2 regions of the Streptosporangium sp. NPDC002607 genome follow, and region 1 is predicted to be linked to the other one. Evidence: riboswitches for the same ligand, from Rfam matches in the RefSeq annotation. Region 1 holds a riboswitch; the other holds the start of a gene.

What was found. Region 1 has a riboswitch for S-adenosylmethionine ahead of ACWD3H_RS00665 (aminotransferase class V-fold PLP-dependent enzyme). Riboswitches for the same ligand answer to the same signal wherever they lie in the genome.
Region 2: it holds a riboswitch for S-adenosylmethionine, as region 1 does, so the genes downstream of both, ACWD3H_RS27665 (FAD/NAD(P)-binding protein) here and ACWD3H_RS00665 (aminotransferase class V-fold PLP-dependent enzyme) in region 1, are expected to answer to the same signal.

What each region holds. Positions count from the first base shown of each region.
Region 1 covers NZ_JBSFWD010000001.1:135,376-146,454, forward strand. The annotation lists gene ACWD3H_RS00625 (L-aspartate oxidase) at 1-247, opposite strand, end outside; gene panC (pantoate--beta-alanine ligase) at 508-1,335, opposite strand; gene ACWD3H_RS00635 (Rossmann-like and DUF2520 domain-containing protein) at 1,749-2,639, opposite strand; gene ACWD3H_RS00640 (SAM-dependent methyltransferase) at 3,061-4,026, shown strand; gene ACWD3H_RS00645 (GNAT family N-acetyltransferase) at 4,294-5,052, shown strand; gene ACWD3H_RS00650 (DUF418 domain-containing protein) at 5,181-6,287, shown strand; gene ACWD3H_RS00655 (cytochrome P450) at 6,309-7,508, opposite strand; gene ACWD3H_RS00660 (TerC family protein) at 7,658-8,401, opposite strand; SAM riboswitch class IV at 8,609-8,724, shown strand; gene ACWD3H_RS00665 (aminotransferase class V-fold PLP-dependent enzyme) at 8,777-10,117, shown strand; gene ACWD3H_RS00670 (NADH-quinone oxidoreductase subunit D) at 10,135-11,079, shown strand, end outside.
Region 2 covers NZ_JBSFWD010000027.1:25,959-37,037, forward strand. The annotation lists gene ACWD3H_RS27630 (nitric oxide synthase oxygenase) at 1-889, shown strand, start outside; gene ACWD3H_RS27635 (agmatinase family protein) at 1,125-2,300, shown strand; gene ACWD3H_RS27640 (ABC transporter substrate-binding protein) at 2,300-3,304, shown strand; gene ACWD3H_RS27645 (ABC transporter permease) at 3,321-4,268, shown strand; gene ACWD3H_RS27650 (ABC transporter ATP-binding protein) at 4,265-5,032, shown strand; gene ACWD3H_RS27655 (enoyl-CoA hydratase-related protein) at 5,069-5,881, shown strand; gene ACWD3H_RS27660 (DUF402 domain-containing protein) at 5,897-6,418, opposite strand; SAM riboswitch class IV at 6,471-6,583, shown strand; gene ACWD3H_RS27665 (FAD/NAD(P)-binding protein) at 6,709-8,466, shown strand; gene ACWD3H_RS27670 (ABC transporter substrate-binding protein) at 8,535-10,178, shown strand; gene ACWD3H_RS27675 (ABC transporter permease) at 10,175-11,079, shown strand, end outside.

The DNA.
Region 1 (11,079 bases):
ACAGATGCTCGGCGGGGGTGTCCCGCGGATCGAGCACCGCGGCGATGCCGCCCTGGGCCCAGCGGGTGGACCCGGACGACAGGACGTCCTTGGTGACGACCAGGACCTTCGCCTCGGAGTCCAGCTCGGCGTACCGCAGTGCCAGGGTGAGACCCGCGATGCCGGAGCCCACCACGACCACGTCCGCCTGGACCGTCCATCCCGGAGCGGGAGCGGTCAACCTCTGGGGTATGGCCGGGATGCTCATTGCCGCCTCCTCGCGGAGTCATAGAGGCCGTTCATTTCGTCAGCGTGACGATAACGCCATCCCCGGCACGGCTGTTCCCCGGGGTAGGACATTTCACTCACTCCCGGAACCACAGTGCCTCTGGGCCGTGGGCGGCCGGAACGGGAACCCGCCGGCGGGAGATTCGCACGCGGGTGAGCGGTGCACCCGCCTGCCGGGCGCACGGCGAACCCCCGCGCGAGGAACCGGGCGCCACCGCGTCGCGGGAGAGCCTCCGGAACTCAGCGAAGGGTGAGCGTGACGTTGTCGATCAGCCGGGTGGACCCCACCCGCGCGGCCACCGCGAGGATCGCCTCGCCCGTGTGGTCGTCGCCGACCTCGGCGAAGGTCGCGGGGTCGACCAGGACCAGGTAGTCGACGGCCAGCGACGGCTCGGCCGCCAGAACGGCGAGCGCGGTCCGGCGGATCTCCGCCGGCGTGCGCTGCCCGGCCCCCGCGTTCAGAGCGCGGGACAGGGCCAGACCGGCCACCCGGTCCTCCGGCGACAGGTAGCGGTTGCGGCTGGACAGCGCCAGCCCGTCCGGCTCGCGGACCGTGGGCGCCCCGACGACGGAGACCGGCAGATTCAAATCGGCGACCATCCGGCGGATCATCGCGAGCTGCTGGGCGTCCTTCTGCCCGAACACCGCCACGTCCGGCTGGACCAGGTTGAACAGCTTCAGCACCACGGTCAGCATGCCGTCGAGGTGCCCCGGCCGGAACTCTCCCTCGACGATCGAGCCCATCTCCCCCGCGGAGACGCCGACCTGCCTGTCCGGCAGGTACATGTCCTCGACCGACGGGGCGAACACCACGTCCACCCCCTCGGCCTCGCAGACCTCCAGGTCGGCATCAAAAGTACGGGGATAACGGGAAAAATCCTCGTTTGGGCCGAACTGGAGCGGGTTCACGAAGATGCTCACCGCCACGTGGGCCGCCCTCTGCCGGGCCAGCCGGATGAGCGAGCGGTGTCCCTCGTGCAGCGCGCCCATGGTCGGCACGAGCGCCAGCGCGCTCCCACCCCCGGAGGCACCCACGCCGATCCCCAGGGCCTCCCGGGCCTTGAGCAGCCCTGCGCGGTCGTCCGCCACGATCAATGGAACCTCCCGGGGGTGCTCCGGCCGACCGGCCGGAGAGGGGTGACGTTCATCGAAATTCCTGGAGAGTGGAGACCCCCGACCTCAAGCGTACGGAGGGAGAGAACAGCACCGACCGGCTCCCCCCGGCAGACCGATCCCCTCCTCAGGCCGGCGGCCGGGGAGACCCACGGCGTCGACCGGCCCCTCGCCGGACCGGCACCCTCGTCAGGCCGGTCCCCTCCGCCATGTTCGGCGAGGAGACCGCCGGGTTCACCCGGCAGGTGAATCGTTTCCCTGTCACGGTTCCGGTGTTCGAAACGGTCAGGGCCTGGCCGCCGCTCCCCTCGGGGAGCGGCGAGTCATCGGATCGGTTTCCTCCGTCAGGCCGGTGGCCGAGGGAGGTCTCAGGTCCATACGTTGCCCCCCAGCGCGTCCAGAAGGCGTTCGGCGGCCTCGGGCTTGAGCAACCCGGCCGCCAGCGCCCGGTCGGCCGTGAGCCTGGCGAGCGCCACGTAGGCGTCCGCGGCCTCCGGGGCCGCGAGGATCAGCGCGTCCACGTGCCTGCGGACGGTACCCGCGTCACCGCGCACCACCGGGCCGGTCAGCCCCGAGATGCCGAGCCTCAGCACGTTCTCCAGCGCCGCGCCGAGCAGCGGGCCGAGCATCCGTCCCGGCTGCTCCACGCCGATCTTCTCCAGCAGCTCGGAGGACTCCGCGATGAGCGTCACCATGTGGTTGGCCGCTCCCGCGAGGGCCGCGTGGTAGAGCGGCCTGTCCTTGTCGGCGATCCAGACCGGCTCGCCCTCCATCTCGATGACGAGGGCCTCGGCCACCGGGCGGAGCCCTTCGGGCGCGGTCACCCCGTAGGAGATGCCGGTGAGGCGGCGCAGGTCGTCGTCACGGCCCGTGAAGGTCATCACGGGATGCAGCGCCAGCGGCAGCGCTCCGGCCTTGATCGCCGGATTGAGCACGGCCAGGCCGTACGCGCCGCTGGTGTGCGCCACCAGCTTGCCCCGCAGGTTCGCACCGGTCTCCACCAGGCCGGAGACCAGCTCGGGCAGCACGTCGTCGGGGACCGTCAGCAAGACGAGGTCCGCTCCGGCCACCACGTCCTCGGGCCGTACGGGGACGAGCCCGAGGCGCTCGACCGCACGCTCCCTGGAGGCGTCGGAGACACCGCTCGTCGCGACGATCCGGTGTCCCGCCCTGACGAGCGCCGCGCCGAGCGCCGAACCGACCCTGCCCGCTCCAACCACTCCGACGGCCAGCCGTGCCGGGCGATCGACTGCGTCCATGACGTCACGTCCTTCGACCATGTGGGGCTTCGTGCCTGATTGACCAGCGTAACGGGCCGCGCCGCCGCAACCGCGTCAAGACGCGGGTTCCGGCGCGACGGCCCTGTTCCACCCCGGGAGCCCGGAACCGGACCCCTGAGAGCGTATGAGACCCGCCAGAGGGCCGGAGAGTCCGGCTCACCCGGCGATCCAGGTGACAGCGCGTCAACCCCGCCGAGATCCCCGAACCGGGCGACACAGACCGTACGGGGTCCGCGCAGAGCCGGAAAACCCGGCCCACACGGCGATCCAGGTGGCGACGCGCCGACCTGGCATCAACAAAGATCATGCGAGCCGGTGACAGAATGCAGTCATGTACTCAGCCGAAGCGTCAGCGCGAGTTGATCTCGTTCCTCCGCCTCGGCGGGTAGCGTCTGAGAGTGTGTGGCTCACCTGGCGCGCCGCGATGGAGCACGCGCTCTACGGCGAGAGCGGTTTCTACCTCCGCGAACGACCCTCCAGTCACTTCCGGACCTCGGTCGGCGCCTCCCCCGTCTTCGCCGAGGCCGTGCTGCACGAGTTGACCTCGGTTGACGAGGTGCTCGGCGGCCCCGAGGTGCTCGACCTGGTCGACATCGGCGCCGGTGAGGGCTTGCTGGCGGCCGGGGTGCTCGCCGCCGCACCGCCCGCGCTGCGGTCGAGGCTCCGGGTGACCGCGGTGGACCTGGCGGCCAGGCCGCCGGCGCTGCCCGAGGAGATCGTCTGGGTAAGGGCCGCGCCGGACGGGATCTGCGGCCTGGTGATCGCCAACGAGTGGCTGGACAACGTTCCCGTCGACATCGTGGAGCAGACCGCCGACGGACCCCGGCTGGTCCTGGTCAACGTCACCGACGGTGAGGAGCGGCTCGGTGGCAGACCGGCCGAGGCGGATCTCGCGTGGCTGGCCCGCTGGTGGCCGATGCGCGCCACCGGTGAGCGGGCCGAGATCGGCAGGCCACGCGACCGGGCCTGGGCGTCGGTGATCGTACGGTTGGCACGCGGCCGGGCGATCGCGATCGACTACGCCCACTCCCTGGCCGACCGGCCGCCGTACGGCACGCTGGCCGGATACCGCGACGGGGCGATGGTCGCGCCGGTGCCCGACGGCTCGTGCGACATCACCGCCCACGTGGCGCTCGACGCCTGCGCGGCCGCCGGCGAGAGCGCCGGGGCCGTCACGACGGCGCTGACCACGCAGCGGGAGGCGCTGCGCGCCCTCGGCGTCACCGGGAACCGCCCGCCGGTCGAGCAGGCCAGGATCGACCCGCGCGGCTACCTGCACGCCCTCGCGCGGGCCTCCGAGGAGGCGGAGCTGATCGCCCCCGGCGGCCTCGGCGGCTTCGGCTGGCTCTCCCAGACCCGCCCCTGAAAAGACCGCCCACCCGCGGCGAACACCTCGAACGATCGCCCCCGACCCGCCCCTGAAAAGACCGGTCGGTCCCGGTGAACACCTCGAACCGATCGCCGCCGGGGCCCGGCGGCTCCGTCCGGCTCCGAAGGGGCCAAAGGACGACCTTCGACGACCGCCGGGCCGGTGGAAGGTCGCGCCCTTCCCGGTTTCCTTCGGAAGTGGCCCGATCCACCCGCCGGGGGGGGAGACCAAGCAAAGATCCTTTCGCCTCGTAGGGTCTATGCCATGAGCACTTCCCCGACACACGCCGTTCCCGCCGAACGTATGGCCTCTCTCCAGCTGGCCGTCCAGAACTCCGCCGCCTTCTGGACGGCTCTCGCCCAGACCCGGGGAAGCGAGCTGATCCGCCGCCCCGGCTTCCTCTGCTCGGACGGACGCGAGCGCGGCGGGCTGCGGATCCTGCTGCTCTCCCCGGACCCCGGTCCGGACGATCTCGCCGAACTGACGGACCTGGCCCGGCGCCGGCTTTCCGACGGGGTCGTCGTCGAGGATCCGTTCGGCTCGGTCGACATGAGCGCTCTGGGCCTGCCCTCGGGACAGCTTCCCGTCATGATCCGCCACCCCGGTCCGCTCCCCGCGCCACCGGCCGTGGAGGTCACCCACGTGGAGACGGTGGAGCAGCTGCGGACCGCGGAAGGCATCGTGGTCCACGGATTCCCGCTGACCAACTTCCAGCCCTACCGCCCGGGTGACGCCTTCTCCAAGGACCTGCTGGGCCACCCTGGAGTCGATCTGTTCCTCGCCGCGCGGGACGGGGTGCCTGCCGGGGCCTGCATGACCGTCGTCGACGGTACGGTCGGCGGGACCTACTGGGTGACCACCCTGCCCGAACACCGCTCCCACGGAGTCGGACGGGCGCTCATGCACGCGGTCCTGGCACACCTGGGGGACCTCCCCGCCACCCTGAGCGCGGCCAAGGCCGGCAAGCCGCTCTACGACTCCCTCGGCTTCGACACCATCACCGACGCGACCTGGTGGATGTGACCGGGCCCCGGGCAACGGAACCCCGCCTGGGAGCCGAGCTGCGGGACCGGCCAAAAGTACGGCCGAGACGGTGCGAACCCTGCTTTTGACCGATGCCCGGTACCGAACCGGGTCCGCAGGATGCCCCCATGCCAAACGAAGACTCCCCTCCGGTGCTGAAGGCCGAGGAACTGGCCGGGCATCACGGCGGCGGGCCGGCGCGCCCGCGTCGGGCCGACGGCCGAAAAACCCCCGCGACGTCCTCCCCCGGCCGCCCGCGTATCGCCGCGCTCGACGTACTGCGCGGGTTCGCGCTGTGCGGGATCCTGCTGGTCAACGTCAAGCCGATAGCCAACGTCGACGTCGGCCACGTCGTCGTGGATTCGCCGGCAGGCCCGGAGGGCGCGTGGCCGGGGCTGCTCCTCGATCAGCGCTTCTTCCCGATCTTCTCCCTGCTGTTCGGCATCGGCTTCTCACTGCTGCTGAACTCCGCCGTGGACCGCGCCGCCGCCCCTCGGACACTCCTGCTCCGCCGGCTCCTGGTGCTGCTCGGGATGGGCCTGGCACACATGTTCCTGCTGTGGCGGGGCGACATCCTCACCGTCTACGCCGTCATCGGCCTGCTGGTGCTGCTGCCCTCGACCTGGCTGCCCCGGTGGGCCGTGGCCGGCCTCGCCCCCGTGCTCCTCGCGGCACCGTTGATCGCCGGCCAGAACGGGATCGTGCTGGTCCCCGGGCTGTTCCTGCTGGGCTCGGCCCTGGTCGGGTACGGGGTGATCGACCGGATGGAGCAGTCCACCCGGGTACCGGCCGTGCTGGGCCTGGTCTTCGCGGCGGGGGCGGTGCCCGCCCTGTGGTGGCAGGTCGGCCTGGCCGGCGACACGAACGACCCGGGTTTCGGCCTCTCGATGGCCGTGGCCGGATTGCTGCTCGCGGGAGTGTACGTGTGCGTGCTGCTGGTCCTGCTCAGGACTCCGCTCCGACCGGCGCTGCGGGCCGTCTTCGCACCACTGGGCCGGATGGCGCTGACCAACTACCTGACCGCCACGATCCTGGTGCTGGCGACCGGTCGCGTCCTTGGCGGCTCGCCGGAGAGCTGGTCCCCGGCGACCGTGTTCCTGATCGCCGGCGCCATCCTCTCCGCCCAGTGGCTCCTCTCCACCCTCTGGCTACGCCGATACCGCTACGGCCCCCTCGAATGGCTCTGGCGCTGGGCCACCTGGGCCCAGCGCCCGCCCTTGCGCCGCTCCCCCTGACGGCACCGCGCGCGAGCCGGTTCAGACCCGCACGTCGAGGGCGGTGAGGCCACGGATGACGTACCCAGGGCCCCAGCCGGGCTCGGTGGCGAGTTCCAGCTTCGGCGCCTTGCGGAGCAGGGCGCCGAAGGACTCGATCAGTTCGATCCTGGCCAGGGGGGCGCCCAGGCAGAAGTGGATGCCCGCGCCGAAGGAGATGTGCGGGTTGTCCACCCGGCCGACGTCGAAGCGGTCGGGGTCGGCGAAGACCTCGGGGTCCCGGTTGGCCGAGCCGAACAGCAGCGCCACCTCGGTGCCGCGCGGGATGTCCACCCCGCCGACGGTGATGTCCTCCAGGACCCAGCGCTCGAACATCTGCAGCGGGGTGTCCCAGCGCATCATCTCCTCGATCGCGGTGGGCAGCAGGCCGTGGTCGGCACGGAGCCGCTCCAGCTCGCCCGGGTTGCGGAAGAGCGACCACCATCCATTGCCCGTGACGTTGACCGTGGCCTCGTGCCCGGCGTTGAGCAGCAGCACGCAGGTGCCGACCAGCTCCTCCTCGGTGAGCTTGTCGCCCTCCTCGGCCACCAGGGCGAGCGCGCTGATCAGGTCGTCGCCGGGGTTCGCCCGGCGGGCGCGGGCCAGCTCGACGAGGTAGGCGGAGAACTCCTCGGCCGCGCGTACCGCGGTGTGCTGGGCCTCGACGGAGGGGTTCAGCTCGTACATCCCGCAGATGTCGGCGGACCAGGGGCGCAGCAGGTGCCGGTCGGCCTCGGGCACGCCGAGCATCTCCGCGATCACGGTCACCGGGAGCGGCTCGGCGACCTCGGAGATCAGGTCTCCACCGCCGCGCTCGACGAAACGGTCCACCAGTCCCCCGGCGATCTCGGCGACCTTGGGGCGGAGCGCCTCGACCATGCGCGGGGTGAACGCCTTGGAGACCAGGCGCCGGAGCCGGGTGTGCACCGGCGGCTCGACGTCGAGCATCCCGGCCCTGACCACCCGCCAGAACGGGTCCTGGAACTCGGGGTCGTCGGGCCTGCCGAACTCGGCGTGGGTCGCCACGTGCAGGTAGGAGCGGCCGAGCCGGCGGTCGCGCAGCAGCGCGTTGACGTCGGCGTGCCGGGCGACCAGCCACTGGCCGGTCGGTTCAAAGAAGCTGACCGGCCGCTGCCGCCTCAGCTCGTCGTAGACGTCGTACGGATGGGCGACGAATTCCGGATTCCAGGGATCAAAGCGCACACGGACATCGTAATGTCGCCCCATGCGTAAATTGCCTGTTCCGCCCCCTGGAGCTGGGCAGACGGATGCCCGGTGGCCCCACGACGGGTGAGAGCGCCATCGCCTGAGGCTGAGCCGTCTGCCGACGCTCGACAGCCCGCCACAGGCCGCTACACCTCGGTCGGGCTGCCCGACTTCTCGGGCTGGGCCGTCTTGGTGCGCAGCCGGATGTTCAGCAGCTCCACGATGAGCGAGAAGGCCATCGCGAAGTAGATGTAGCCCTTGGAGATGTGCTGCCCGAGGCCCTCGGCGATCAGCACGACGCCGATCAGCACCAGGAACGACAGGGCGAGCATCTTGATGCTCGGGTGCTTGTCCACGAAGCGGCTGATCGGGCCCGAGGCGAAGAGCATCACCAGGACCGAGACGATCACGGCCGCGACCATGACACCGAGCTGGTCGACCATGCCGACCGCGGTGATGACCGAGTCGAGGGAGAAGATGATGTCCAGCAGCATGATCTGGGCGATCACCGAGCCGAAGGAGGCCGCGGCCTTGGCGCTGCCGTGCCCGGTCTTGCCCTCGATGCTGTCGTGCATCTCGATGACGCTCTTGCCCAGCAGGAAGAGACCACCGGCGAGCAGGATGAGATCCCGTCCCGAGATCGGCTGACCGAGGACCTCGAAGAGCGGCGATGTGAGTTTCACCACCCACGCCAGCGCCAGCAGCAGCGCCAACCGGCTGACGAGGGCCGCGAGGAGGCCCAGCCTGCGCGCCTTGTCGCGCTGCTCGGGCGGGAGCTTTCCGGCCAGGATCGAGATGAAGATGATGTTGTCGATGCCTAGCACGATCTCCAGGGCGACGAGGGTGATGAACCCTATCCAGATCTCCGGGTTGGTCACCCAGTCCAACATCTGAGCCTCCAGCTCGTCCTACTTGATCACTGCCGGCACGACGAGATCCGTCGTTCGGCGTTATTCAGCCACTACCAGGACAAACATCACCCGCCGCCAGGCGCCACCCGGCTCACTGCCCAGACGAACGGGACTCCTCATGAGTTCCCGAACATGAGAGACAGCACTTGCGAATTCCCGCCAGACGTCGGTTATAGTTCCCCCGTAGGTCATGAGTGCCAGTGACAAGCCCCGGCTCGCTGGCCGGCAACCCTCGCGTCCGCGGCGGGGTGCCCCGGGTGAGGACCTGGTCCGGCACGAGGTGTGCCGGGCAAGCGCGGGCTCCAGGCACCTATGCCATGGGTTGGGGTCCGATGACCTCGAAGGAGCCCTGGCGTGTCCGCACTGACGATCCTCACCGCCACAGCCGCCGACGCAGCCGACGCGGCCACCCCCACGACCGCCCTCGGGACCACCCCGGTGACCGTCCCCGCGACCCGTACGTCCGGCGACCGGCCGATCCCCGCCGTGCTCGGCTCCGACCTGGAGGTTCCGGTCAGGGGCGGCAGGCTCGTCCGCTACGCCAACCTCGACTACGCCGCGAGCGCCCCCTGTCTGGAGCCGGTGAGCGCCGCCGTCGCCGCCGCGCTCCCGGCGTACTCCAGCGTCCACCGAGGCGCCGGGTACGCGTCCCAGCTGACCACGGCCCGCTACGAGCAGGCCAGGCAGACGGTACGCGCCTTCGTCGGTGCCCGTCCCGACGACTCGGTGATCTTCACCAGGAACACCACGGACGCGACCAACCTGCTGGCCCGCAGCCTGCCCGAGGGCACCACCGCCGTGGTCTTCGAGACCGAGCACCACGCCTCGCTGCTGCCCTGGGAGCGCGCCCTGCGGCTGCCGGCCCCGGCCTTCCCCGGCGAGGCGGTCCGCGCCGCAGACGAGGCCCTGGCCTCGGTCGAAGGTCCCAAGCTGCTGGTCGTGACCGCCGCCTCCAACGTCACCGGGGAGCTCTGGCCGATCGCCGCGCTGGCCCACATCGCCCACCGCCACGGCGCCCGCGTCCTCGTCGACGCCGCGCAGCTCGTCCCGCACCGCCGCCTCAACCTGACCGCGCTCGACCTGGACTACGTGGTCTTCTCCGGCCACAAGCTCTACGCCCCGTTCGGCACCGGCGCGCTGATCGGCCGTTCCGACTGGCTGGCCGACGCCGAGCCGTACCTGCGGGGCGGCGGGGCGGTGAAGGCGGTGAACGACGACGAGACCGAGTGGCACGACGACCCCGAGGCCCGCCACGAGGCCGGAACCCCGAACGTTCTGGGCGCCATCGCGCTGGCCGCGGCCTGCGACGCCCTGACCGCCACCGGCTGGACCCCGCTGGTCCGCGAGGAGGAGCGCCTCCTCGACCGGCTGCGCGCGGGCCTCGCCTCCGTCCCCGGCGTGCAGGAGCTGTCCCTGTGGGGGCCCGACCATCCGCGCGTCGGCATCGTCTCCTTCGTGGTGGACGGCCGCACCGCCCGCGAGGTCGCCGAGGCCCTGGCCGGCGACTACGGCATCGGCGTCCGGGACGGCAAGTTCTGCGCCCACCCCTTCGTACGGCACCTGCTGGACGCCAAGGACGGCGGCTGCGACGACCCCACCGCCTCCGCGGTGCGCGCCTCCATCGGCATCGGCACCACCTCCGAGCACGTCGACCGGCTGATCACCGCACTGCGGGATCTTGCCTCGCGCGGCTGACGTGACAGCATAGGCATATGAACGAGCCTCGCCGTGAGCTGAGCGTGGGGATGGGAGCGGGTGCCGCCGCCGTGCGGGAAGCGCGCGGCAAGGAGCTCGCGACCGAGGACATGATCCTCAACATCGGGCCGCAGCATCCGTCCACGCATGGCGTGCTGCGGCTGCGACTCACCCTGGACGGGGAGCGGATCAGCTCGGCCGAGCCGATCGTGGGCTACATGCACCGAGGCGCGGAGAAGCTGTTCGAGGTGCGTGACTACCGGCAGATCATCATGCTGGCCAACCGGCACGACTGGCTGTCGGCGTTCGCCAACGAGCTGGGCGTCGTCCTCGCGGTGGAGCGGATGCTCGGCATGGAGGTGCCGGTCAGGGCGGTCTGGACACGCACGCTGATGGCCGAGCTCAACCGGGTGCTCAGCCACCTGATGTTCCTCGGCTCCTACCCGCTGGAACTCGGCGCGATCACCCCGGTGTTCTACGCGTTCCGGGAGCGCGAGACCCTCCAGGCCGTGATGGAGGAGATCGCCGGCGGGCGGATGCACTACATGTTCAACCGGGTCGGCGGCCTGAAGGAGGAGCTGCCCGAGGGATGGCTGGGCCGGGTCGCGACGGCCGTGGCCGACGTGCGGCGACGGCTGCCGGACATCGAGAACCTGATCGCCGGAAACGAGATCTTCCTCGCCCGTACCCGCGGGGTGGGCGTGCTGGACCGCGAGACGGTCATGCAGTACGGCGTGAGCGGCCCGATCGCCCGCGCCTCCGGCGTCGACCTCGACCTGCGCAGGGACGAGCCCTACCTCGCCTACGGCGAGCTGCCGGTGAAGGTGGTCACCCGCTCCGCCGGAGACTGCCACGCCAGGTTCGAGGTGCTGCTGGAGCAGGTGAAGGTCTCCCTGGACCTGGCGGACGCCTGCGTGCGGCGGCTCCGCGAACTGCCCCAGGGGCCGATCAACCAGCGCCTG
Region 2 (11,079 bases), on a different contig from region 1:
GCGGCATGTCACCACGGCCGAGGGCGTCGCCGTCGAGTGCGTGAACCACCTGCGGGACGCGGCGCCCGCCCGGCGGATCCGCCCGACGATCACCGTGTTCCCCCAGGACCGGCCGGGGGCGCCGGGACCGCGGATCTGGAACGAGCAGCTCATCCGGTACGCCGGGTACGCGATGGCGGACGGTTCGGTCATCGGGGACCCCCGCTACGTCGGCTTCACCGCGATGCTGCGCGAGCTGGGCTGGCCCGGCGGCCCCGGAAGCCCCTTCGACGTCCTCCCGCTGGCGATCTCGGTCGGGAACGGGCCGCCGCTGCTGTCCACGATTCCCGGCGACGCCGTGCTGGAGGTCGCGCTCTCGCATCCCCACCACCCGTGGTTCGAGCAGCTGGGGCTGCGCTGGCACGCGGTACCGGTCATCTCGAACATGTGCCTGGAGATCGGCGGCGTCTGCTACCGGGCGGCGCCGTTCAACGGCTGGTACATGGGCACCGAGATCGGCGCCCGCAACCTGGCCGACGCCGACCGCTACGACCTGATGCCGTTGATCGCCCGGCGTCTGGGCCTGAACACCGGCACCGACCGCTCGCTCTGGCGGGACCAGGCGCTGGTGGAGCTGAACGTGGCGGTCCTGCACTCCTTCGAGCGGGCGGGGGTGACGATGACGGACCACCACACCGAGGCCAGGCACTTCCTGATCCACCTGGAGCGCGAGGAGCGGGCAGGACGGGTCTGCCCCGCGGACTGGACCTGGATCGTGCCGCCCATGTCGGCCTCGGCCACGCCGGTCTTCCACCGTTACTACGAGGACAGGCAGCTGTCGCCGAACTTCGTCCACCACGCCGACTCCCTGGAGCGCGCGCTCGGTCACCGGACTGCAACGGGAGGTTAATTCAGGGGAAACGTATCGGCGCTGCACTTGCAGTGACCCACCGAGTGGTGGGGCGCATCTAGGGTTCCGCCGCCGCCGACGCCGGGCGTCACGACCGTGAGGCCGTACGGCGACGGCGCGGGACTGGTCCGAGAGGTGCAGGCGGCCGCGTGGCCGTTCCACGGCGGGACAAAAGCCCGGGAGGCCGGCCGATCCCGGCTGTCCTCCAGCCGGGGTCCGAGCTGATCGGAGCTCCATGCACTGGCACCCGTCCGCTTCCGACCCCGCCCGCCAGGGCCCCTCCGGCGCGGCCCCCTCGGGCCCCGACCGGTACGGTCCCGAGGCCCGCTTCGCCGTCGACCGCGAGGCCGAGCTGCCCACCGCCAACTGGGAGCGCGAGGTCGCCTGGGCCCTGGAGGTGGGCCTGCAGGGCGCCGACTCCATCGTCGACCGGCGCATCCCGACCTTCTCCCGCGGAGAGCTGCCGCACTTCGCCGGGATCAACACCTTCCTCAAGGCTCCGTACGTCGAGGACGTGCGGCGCTGCGGCGCGTACGACGTGGCGATCCTGGGCGCGCCGTTCGACGGCGGCACGACCTACCGCTCGGGCACCCGCTTCGGCCCGCAGGGCATCAGGAAGATCTCCGCCCTGTACGGCCCCTACAGCTTCGAGCTGGGGGTGGATCTGCGCGAGTCGATCACGATGGCCGACCTCGGGGACGTGTTCACCATCCCCGGCAACATCGAGAAGACCTTCGACCAGATCTCCAAGGCCGTCTCGCATGTCTACTCCAGCGGGGCGTTCCCGGTCGTGCTGGGAGGCGACCACTCCATCGGTTACCCGACCGTGCGCGGCGTGGCCGAACACCTGTCGGGCAACCTCGGGATCATCCACTTCGACCGGCACGTGGACACCCAGGAGACCGACCTCGACGAACGCATGCACACCACGCCGTGGTTCCACGCCACCGACATCCCCAACGTGCCGCCGCAGAACCTGGTGCAGATCGGCATCGGCGGGTGGCAGGCGCCCCGACCTGGGGTAAAGGTCGGTCGTGAGCGCGGCACCACGATCATGACGGTCACCGACTGCGTGGATATGGGCATCGAGGCGGCGGCCGAGCGCGCGCTGGAGGTCGCCTGGAAGGACGCCGAGGCCGTGTGGCTCTCCTTCGACGTCGACTGCCTGGACGCCGCGTTCGTCCCCGGCACCGGCTGGCCGGAACCCGGCGGCTTCCTGCCGCGCGAGGTACTGAAGTTCATCCAGATCATCGCCGACGCGGCGCCACTGGCCGGGATCGAGGTCGTGGAGTGCTCGCCACCCTACGACAACGCGGAGATCACCTCGCTGATCGCCACCCGCGTCATCTGCGACACCCTCGGCTGCCTGGTCCGTTCCGGGCACCTGCCCGCGAGGAAGGGAGCCGCGTGATGCTCCGCCGCCTGCTCGTCTCGCTCTGCCTGCTCGCCGCCTCCGCGGCGTGCGCGTCCGCCCCCGGCGGGTCCGCCGAGCCGGCCGCGTCCGGCGGGAAGAAGGTTCTCACCCTGGGCTTCTCCGCCTGGCCCGGCTGGTTCCCCTGGCAGGTCGCCCAGGAGAAGGGGCTGTTCGCCAAGAACGGCATCGAGGTCGAGCTGAAGTACTTCGACAGCTACACCGACAGCCTGACCGCGCTGGCCACCGGCAACGTCGACGCCAACAGCCAGACGCTCAACGACACCCTCGCCTCGGTGTCCGGCGGGGCGAAGCAGACGATCGTGCTGGTCAACGACAACTCCACCGGCAACGACCAGATCATCGCCAGGTCCGGCATCGCCACGGTGGCCGACCTGAAGGGCAGAACCGTCGCGGCCGAGCAGGGCACCGTCGACCACTACCTGCTGCTGCTCGCGCTGCGGAAGGCGGGGCTGACCGAGAAGGACGTCACCTTCAAGCCGCTGCCGACGGACGCCGCCGCGGCGGCCTTCAAGGCGGGCCAGGTGGACGCGGTCGGCGTGTTCGCGCCCTTCACCACCACCGCCCTGGGGCTGCCGGGTTCCACGGCCGTCGCCACCTCCAGGGACTTCCCCGGCGCGATCCCCGACCACCTGGTGGTGGCCGCCTCGCTGGTCGCCGAGCGGCCGCAGGAGGTGCAGGCGCTGGTGAAGACCTGGTTCGAGACCCTGGAGTGGATCGCGGCCAACAGGGCGGACGCCACCGCGATCATGGCCAGGCGGGCGGGGGTGAGCGAGGCCGACTACGCGAGCTACGACGCGGGAACCACGATCTTCTCCCTGGACGACAACCTGGCCGCCTTCGAGCCCGGCGGCACCGACGACCACCTCGACCACCAGGCCGCCCTGATCGCGAAGTTCCTCGTCGCGTCGGGCCTGGCCGACACCGAGCCGTCACTGGACGGTCTCTTCGAGCCAAGGTTCGTCAGGAGCCTCAAGCCGTGAGTGCGGGAGCGCCGATATGGAGAGCATGCCGGGCGGCCGGTTGCGGCCGGGGCGGGTTCAGCTCGCCCTGCTCGCCACCAGGAAGGTCGCGGCAGTCATGAGCGCGGGGACCGCGGAGCCCGTCGCGCCCCCCGAGGCGGGACGGCGGGCCTGGGAGCCGCTGCCCCGGCGCGCGGGCTGGCCGGGTCCGGCCTGGAAGCGGAGCTCCGGGATGTCCGTCCGTGCCCGCTGGGGCCTGCGGGCGGCCTCGGTGCTGGTCCCGCTCGCCCTCTGGACCGTCGCCGCCATGGCGGAGCTGGTCGATCCGACCTTCCTGCCGTCCCCGCTGGCCGTCCTGGAGGCGTTCGCGGAGATGCTGGGCACTGGCCTGCTGCTCGACGACACCCTCGCCAGCCTCGGCCGGGTCGGGGCCGGGTTCGGGCTGGCGGTGGCGATCTCGGTGCCGGTGGGCGTCGCGATGGGCACCTCGGCCGTGGCGCTGGCCCTGCTGGAACCGGCGGTCGGCCTGCTCCGCTACATGCCGGCCGCCGCGTTCATCCCGCTGCTGATCATCTGGCTGGGTCTCGGCGAGCCGTCCAAGGTCGCGATTCTGCTGCTGGGCGTGGTGTTCTTCAACACGCTGATGGTCGCCGACGCCGTACGGCGGGTGCCGGGCGAGCTCGGCCAGGCGGCCGCCACCCTGGGCGCCCGGCGCGGCGAGATCCTCCGGAAGGTGATCTGGCCGTACGCGCTCCCGGCGGTGGTGGACGCGGCGCGGATCAACGCCGCCGCCGCGTGGAACTTCGTGGTGGTGGCCGAGCTGATCGCCGCCGAGTCCGGGCTCGGCTACCGGATCGTCCGGGCCCAGCGGTTCCTGCAGACCGACAAGATCTTCGCGGTGCTCATCGTGATCGGGGCGGTCGGCCTGCTGATCGACGTCGTGCTGCGCGTGCTGCGCGACCGTCTCGGAAGGTGGACGGCATGACCCTCGTGCTGCGCGGCGTGGCCAAGGACTACGGGACCACCCGCGTCCTGGACGGCATCGACCTGTCGATGGAGCCGGGCGAGTTCGTGTGCGTGGTCGGGGCGAGCGGCTCGGGCAAGTCAACGTTGCTGTCGCTGATCGCCGGGCTCTCCCCGGCCAGCGCGGGCTCCATCACGCTCGGCGGGGCACCCGTCGTCGGCCCCGGTCCCGAGCGCGGGCTGGTCTTCCAGTCGGGAGCGCTGTTCCCCTTCCTCACCGTCGCGGAGAACGTGGCCTTCGGACTGCGGCTACTGCCGATCTCCGGGGCCGACCGGGAACGGCGGGTCCGCTGGTATCTCGGCGAGGTCGGGCTGTCGTCCCTGGCGGGCGCGCTGCCCCGGCAGCTGTCCGGCGGGCAGCGCCAGCGGGTGGCGATCGCCAGGGCGCTGGCGTGCGAGCCGGCCGTACTCCTGCTCGACGAGCCCTTCGGGGCGCTGGACGTGCAGACCAAGGAGGACATGCAGCTCTTCCTGCGCGAGGTGTGGCGCGACACGGGCACGACCGTGCTGATGGTCACCCACGACGTGGAGGAGGCGGTCCTGCTCGCCCAGCGGGTCCTCGTCTTCGCCTGCGGGCCCGGCAGGGTCGCCGCCGAGGTCCCGATCGACCTGCCCGCCTACCGGGCCCTCGCCGTCAAGCGGACCTCCCTCTTCCTGGGCCTGCGCGCAGGCGTCGAGGACCTGGTCCGCTCGCACATGCTGACACCGGGGAGGGAAAAGGTGTAGAACGATATTCTGTAGCTCTCCGGGCGGGGAGCTCCTGTGCGGGAGCGCCCCGAGGGCTTCCGGGAGGGAGAGGCGATGGTCGACCTGGTGCTGCCGTCGATCGAGCGGGGCGTGCTGACGCTGACGTTCAACCGGCCGGACCGGCTCAATGCCTGGACCGACGAGATGGGCCGCCGCTACTTCGACCAGCTGGCCGAGGCGGAGAAGAATCCCGAGGTCCGGGTGATCGTGGTCACCGGGGCGGGAAGGGGCTTCTGCGCCGGGGCGGACTTCCAGACGCTCACCGCCATCCGGGACGGCTCGTACGCGGGGGAGCCCGACCGGCGTCCCAACACCTTCCCGACCACGATCCGCAAGCCGATCATCGCCGCGGTCAACGGTGCCTGCGCCGGGCTCGGCATGGTCCACGCCCTGGTCTGCGACCTGGTCTTCACCGCCGCCGAGGCCAAGTGGACCACCGCCTTCGCCCGGCGCGGCCTGGTCGCCGAGTACGGCCTGTCGTGGATCCTGCCCCGCCTGGCCGGGCAGGCCAGGGCCATGGACCTGCTGCTCTCCGGGCGCACCTTCACCGGTGCCGAGGCCTGCGAGCTGGGCCTGGCCAACCGGGCGGTGCCGGGAGAGCGGCTGATCGAGGAGACCCTGGCCTACGCCCACGAGCTGGCGACGTACAGCTCTCCGGCCTCGATGGCCGTGATCAAGCGTCAGATCTGGGGCGACTGGCAGCGAACCCTGGAGGCGTCGGAGTCGGCCGCGGCGCGCCTGATGGTCGACTCCTTCACCCGGCCGGACTTCGCCGAGGGCGTCGCCAGCTTCGTCGAGCGCCGCACCCCCGGCTTCCCGCCGCTGTAGTCACTTCGGCGCATCTCAGCTGACCAGAGTGAGCCAGCGCGGGGCGGCGTCGAAGGGGGCCGTGCGGGCGGTGACGGCCTCCATCAGCCAGGCGGCCGAGGCGCGGGCGCTCCGGACGACCTCGGGCGGGTAGGCGTACCTGACCCGGTGCTCCTCGAACTCGTCCTCGTCGTCCAGGAAGACCCGGCTGGTGCGGCCCTTCGCCGGGTTCCGGCGCGTCCGGATCACGTCGAGGTCGAGGTCGACCATGGTGACCTCGCCGTCGCTCCACCGTGGCACCGTGGAGATGTCGCAGTAGATCTCGTGCTTGTGCGGGGCGGAGTTGAAGGCGGCGGTCCACCAGGCGTCGCGGGGGAAGAGCATCACGAAGGCGTGCGGGGAGGCCACCTCGGGCCCGTGGCCCTTGCGGCCGACGGAGTTGGCCGCGCAGCCGGTCCACACCCCGTGTTCGTCCTCGCCGAGCAGGAGGCCGCTGTGGTTCCAGTGCAGTGATCCGTCGTATTTGCGGTAGACCACCTTCACCATCTCATAGGACATTCCCCAACATTAAGCCTTGACAGAGATCTATGTATTTCCTACCTTCTAAATAGGTTAAGAGTGTCAGTGCGAAGCCCCGGCTGGCTGACCGGCAACCCTCGCACCGCGGCGGGGTGCCCCCGGGGGAGACCTGGCGGCACGGTCGGCGTGCCGCAAGCGCGGACCCCCTCACCGGGGTCACCGAGACATGTCCGGGAGTGCCACATGTCGAAGACCAGCACACTGAACTGCGCGAGCCCCGTCGACCCCGACACCCACGGCCACTACCGGCCGCACCGTAGAGCCGCCGTATGAGCGCCTCGATCGCCGTCGTCGGCGCCGGCCCGACGGGCACCTGCCTGGTGGAGCGCATCTGCGCCAACGCCGCCGACCTGCTCGGCTGGCCCTCGCTCGACGTCCACGTGATCGACCCCCACCCGCCGGGGGGCGGCCGCGTCTGGCGCCGTGACCAGCCCGAGCTGCTCTGGATGAACTCCGCCGCCGCCGACGTGACGCTCTTCACCGACGAGTCGGTGCGCTGCGAGGGGCCGATCCGTCCAGGCCCCACGCTGGCCGAGTGGCTCGGCGGGGACCCCGGCGCCTTCGCCTCCCGCCCGGCCCAGAACGGCTACCTCTCCCATGTCTTCAGGCACGCGGTGGCGACCGCCCCGCGCGGGGTCCGGGTGCACGTGCACCCGGTCCGCGCCGTCGATCTCGCCGACATCCCCGGCGGCCAGGCGGTACGGCTGGAGGACGGCCGGACGATCGAGGTCGACGCGGTGATCCTGGCCCAGGGACACGGCGACGTGACCCCGAGCGGGGAGGAGCGGGCGCTGGCCGACCTGGCCGCGCGCGGCGGGCTGCGTTACCTGCCCACCGGATACGCGGCCGACCTCGACCTGGACGGCATCCCCGCCGGAGAGCCGGTGATCGTGCGGGGGATGGGGCTGGCCTTCGTCGACCTGATGGTGCTGCTCACCTCGGGCCGGGGCGGCCGGTTCGTCCGCGAGTACGACGGGGAGCTGGTCTACCTGCCCGGCGGGCGGGAGCCCCTCCTGCACGTGGGATCGCGGCGCGGCGTGCCGTACCACTCCAAGACCGGCTACCCCTTCGGGGGCGCACACCCGCCGGTGCCGCGCTTCCTCACCCGTGAGGCGCTGGGCGAGGGCCCGTGGAACTTCCGCCGGGACGTGTGGCCGCTGGTCGCCAAGGAGCTCGCCTTCGCGTACTACCACGAGCTCATCACCGCCCACCCCAAGCGCGCCAGGCTGGACTGGGCGGCGTTCGCGGAGGCGTTCGCCGACCAGGAGTGGCGCAGCCCGGGCATGCGCAAGCTGATCCGTACGGCCGTGCCCCGGCACCTGGACCGGCTCGACTTCGACCGGCTCGACCGGCCGTTGGAGGGCATCAGGTTCGGTGACCGGGCGGGGCTGCAGAAGTGGATGCACGGCTACCTCGCGGTCGACCTGGAACGGCGCGCCGACCCGGCGCACAGCGCCGACCACGCCCTGATCCTCGGGCTGCTCTCCGTCTACGGGGTCCTGGCCGAGCTGGGCATCTCCGATCCGTGGTTCCACGGGTTCTTCAGCTACCTCGCCAGCGGCCCGCCGGGACCCCGGCTTGCGGAGCTGCGCGCCCTGGCCAAGGCAGGGGTGCTCACCTTCCTCGGCGCCGGCCTCAAGGTCGACCACCACGAAGGGCGCTGGCGGGCACAGAGCCCCACCGTGCCCGGCGGCGTGACGGCCACGACCCTCGTCGAGGCCAGGCTGCCCGCGCCCAGCGTGAGCCGGGCCACCGACCCGCTCATCGGCGCGCTCCGCGACCGGGGCGAGCTCGACGAGAAGTCGGGGCTGGTGAACGTGCGGGCCGCGGACCGCCGCCTGGTCGACAGGTCCGGCACCCCGCACTCGCGCAGGTTCGCCTTCGGCCCCTGGGTCGTCGGCGGCCAGGTCACCGGCGGTTTCGCCAGGCCCCGCCGCAACGCCCCGCTCTTCCGCCACGCCGACGCCCTCGCCCGGATCGTCCTGTCCGAGGCCGTCGGCACCCAGATAAGGCGGCACGTCGCGTGAACCCCGCGACAGATCGCATGGACCCGGTCCCGAACGAGCACGACGCACCACAGCACAAGGAGAAGAACGTGAAGTTGCGATGGGGCGCTCTGACGCTCGCCGGGGTGCTGGCGCTCGCGGCCTGCGGAGCCGAGAGCGGGACCCCGACCACGGCGGCCGGCGCGAAGGGCGGCACCGGCGGCGACGGAGGATCGCTCGTGTGGGCGGTGGAGACGCAGCCGATCACCTTCAACCCGCACCAGTGGGGCCAGAACAAGGCGCGCCTCCTGGTCCACAACCAGTTCGACGCGTTGATCGCCCGAGGCGGGAACGGTGATTTCCTGCCGTGGCTGGCCACCTCCTGGCAGGTTTCCAAGGACGGTCTGACCTACACCTTCGAGCTCCGTGACGACGTGACCTTCCACGACGGTGAGCGGTTCGACGCCGCCTCGGTGAAGGCCAACCTCGACCAGCTCGTCTCGCCCGGCTACAACGCCGCGGTCAGCGCCATCCAGCTGCGCAACTTCGACCACGCCGAGGTGAGCGCCCCGTACACCCTGAAGGTCACGCTGAAGGCCCCGGACGGACTGTTCCTGGACTTCCTCTCCTCCCCGCTCGCCGGCCAGGTCTCCCCGAAGTCGCTGAAGAACGCCAAGGACCTCAAGGCGGGCGGCGTCGACGTGGTCGGCACCGGGCCGTTCATCCTCGACCGGTTCACCCCCGGCCAGGAGGTCCACTACCGGCGCAACCCGAACTACAACTGGCCGCCCGCCGGCGCCGCCCACCAGGGACCGGCACACCTGGCCGAGGTCACCTACCGCTTCCTGCCCGAGGCGGCGGTGCGGGTCGGCGCGCTCACCTCCGGGCAGGTACAGGTGATCGAGGGCGTGCCCGCCACCGAGATCGGCCTCATCAAGGGCAACCCGGAGTTGAAGCTGGAGACCAGTCTCAACTCCGGCAGCGCGTTCTCCTACTACTTCAACGTCTCCCGCCCCCCGTTCGACGACAAGCGGGTCCGCGAGGCGTTCCGCGACGCCGTCGACGTGGACGCCGTGCTCAACTCCGTCTACCAGGGCACCGCCAAGCGGGCCTGGAGTGTCATCGGCCAGGGCAGCCCGCAGTTCTACGACCCCTCGCTGGAGAACACCTTCGGCAACGACCCGGCACGGGCCAACAAGCTGCTCGACGAGGCCGGCTGGAACGGACGTGACGCCGAGGGCTACCGGGTCAAGGACGGCAAGCGGCTGACGGTCCGCACGGTCAGCGCCGCGCCGTTCGTCCGCGACCGCCGTGACATCCTCGCCCAGGCCGTCCAGGCGGCGGTCAAGCAGAGCGCCGGCATCGACTTCCAGGTCAAGCTCGTGGACCAGGGCACCGCGCAGAAGGCGGCCGACGAGAACGAGTACGAGATCTTCGAGAACTCGCGCGGCGACACCGACGCCGGGGCGGCGCTCAACCTGATCCTGCCGAAGGGCGCCGCGATCAACCGCACCAGGTTCGAGAGCGCGGAGCTGGACAGGCTGCTCGCCGACGCGTCGGCGACCTCCGACCTCGCCGAGCGCAAGGAGCTCTACGCCAAGGTGCAGAAGACCGTGGTCACGGACGAGGCGCTGCTGCTCCCGCTGTACGTGCCCGCAGACCAGATCGCCTACGGCGCGGGCGTCACCGGCATCACCTTCGAGCCGGTCTCCGGCACCCCCAACAGTGCTTATGACCTCCGGATCGGGACATGAGCACCCTCATACTCACCCGGCGGCGGGGGCTGGCCGCCGCCGGGTGGCTCGGCCCGGTGGCCAGGCGGCTCGGAGCGGGTGTCGCCGTGCTCTGGGCCGCCGCCACCGCGGCCTACCTCGCGCTGATGCTCGCCCCCGGCGACACGATCGACGTGCTGATCGGCGACGGTCTCGACACCCCCGAACGGCGGGCGCAGATCATCGCCGAGTGGGGGCTGGACCGCTCACCGCTCCAGCAGTACGGCGACTACCTGCTCCGCCTCCTCCAGGGCGACCTGGGCCACTCCTACGTCCTGCAGCGCGGTGTGGGGGAGATCCTGGCCTCCCAGATCTGGCCGACGGTCCAGCTCGCGCTCACCGCCGCGACCTTCGGGGTGCTGCTCGCCCTGGTGCTCGCCCTGGCCACCGCCGGGCGCCGGTCCTGGCTCGGCGGCCTGGTCGGGCTCTCGGAACTGGCCGTCGTCTCGGTCCCGCCGTTCCTCGTCGGCATCCTGCTGCTCGCCGTCTTCTCCTTCACCCTCGGCTGGTTCCCCGTCTCCGGTGACCGGGGGTTCGTCTCGCTCGTACTGCCGGGACTGGCGCTCGGCCTGCAGATCGCCGGGGTGCTCGGCCAGGTGCTCCGCGAGGGCCTGGAACGCGCGCTGGAGGAGCCGTTCGCGGTGACCGCGCGCTCGCGCGGCATCACCGAGTGGCGGCTCGTCGCCCGGCACGCCCTGCGCCACGCGCTGCTCCCCGCCGTCACCCTCACCGGCTGGTTCACCGGCTTCCTGCTCGGCGGCGCGATCATCGTGGAGGCCGTGTTCGGCCGCCCCGGGCTCGGCCAGATCACCGTCGGCGCGGTGAACAGCAAGGACCTGCCCCTGGTGATGGCGGTCGTGCTGATCTCCGCCCTCGCCTACGT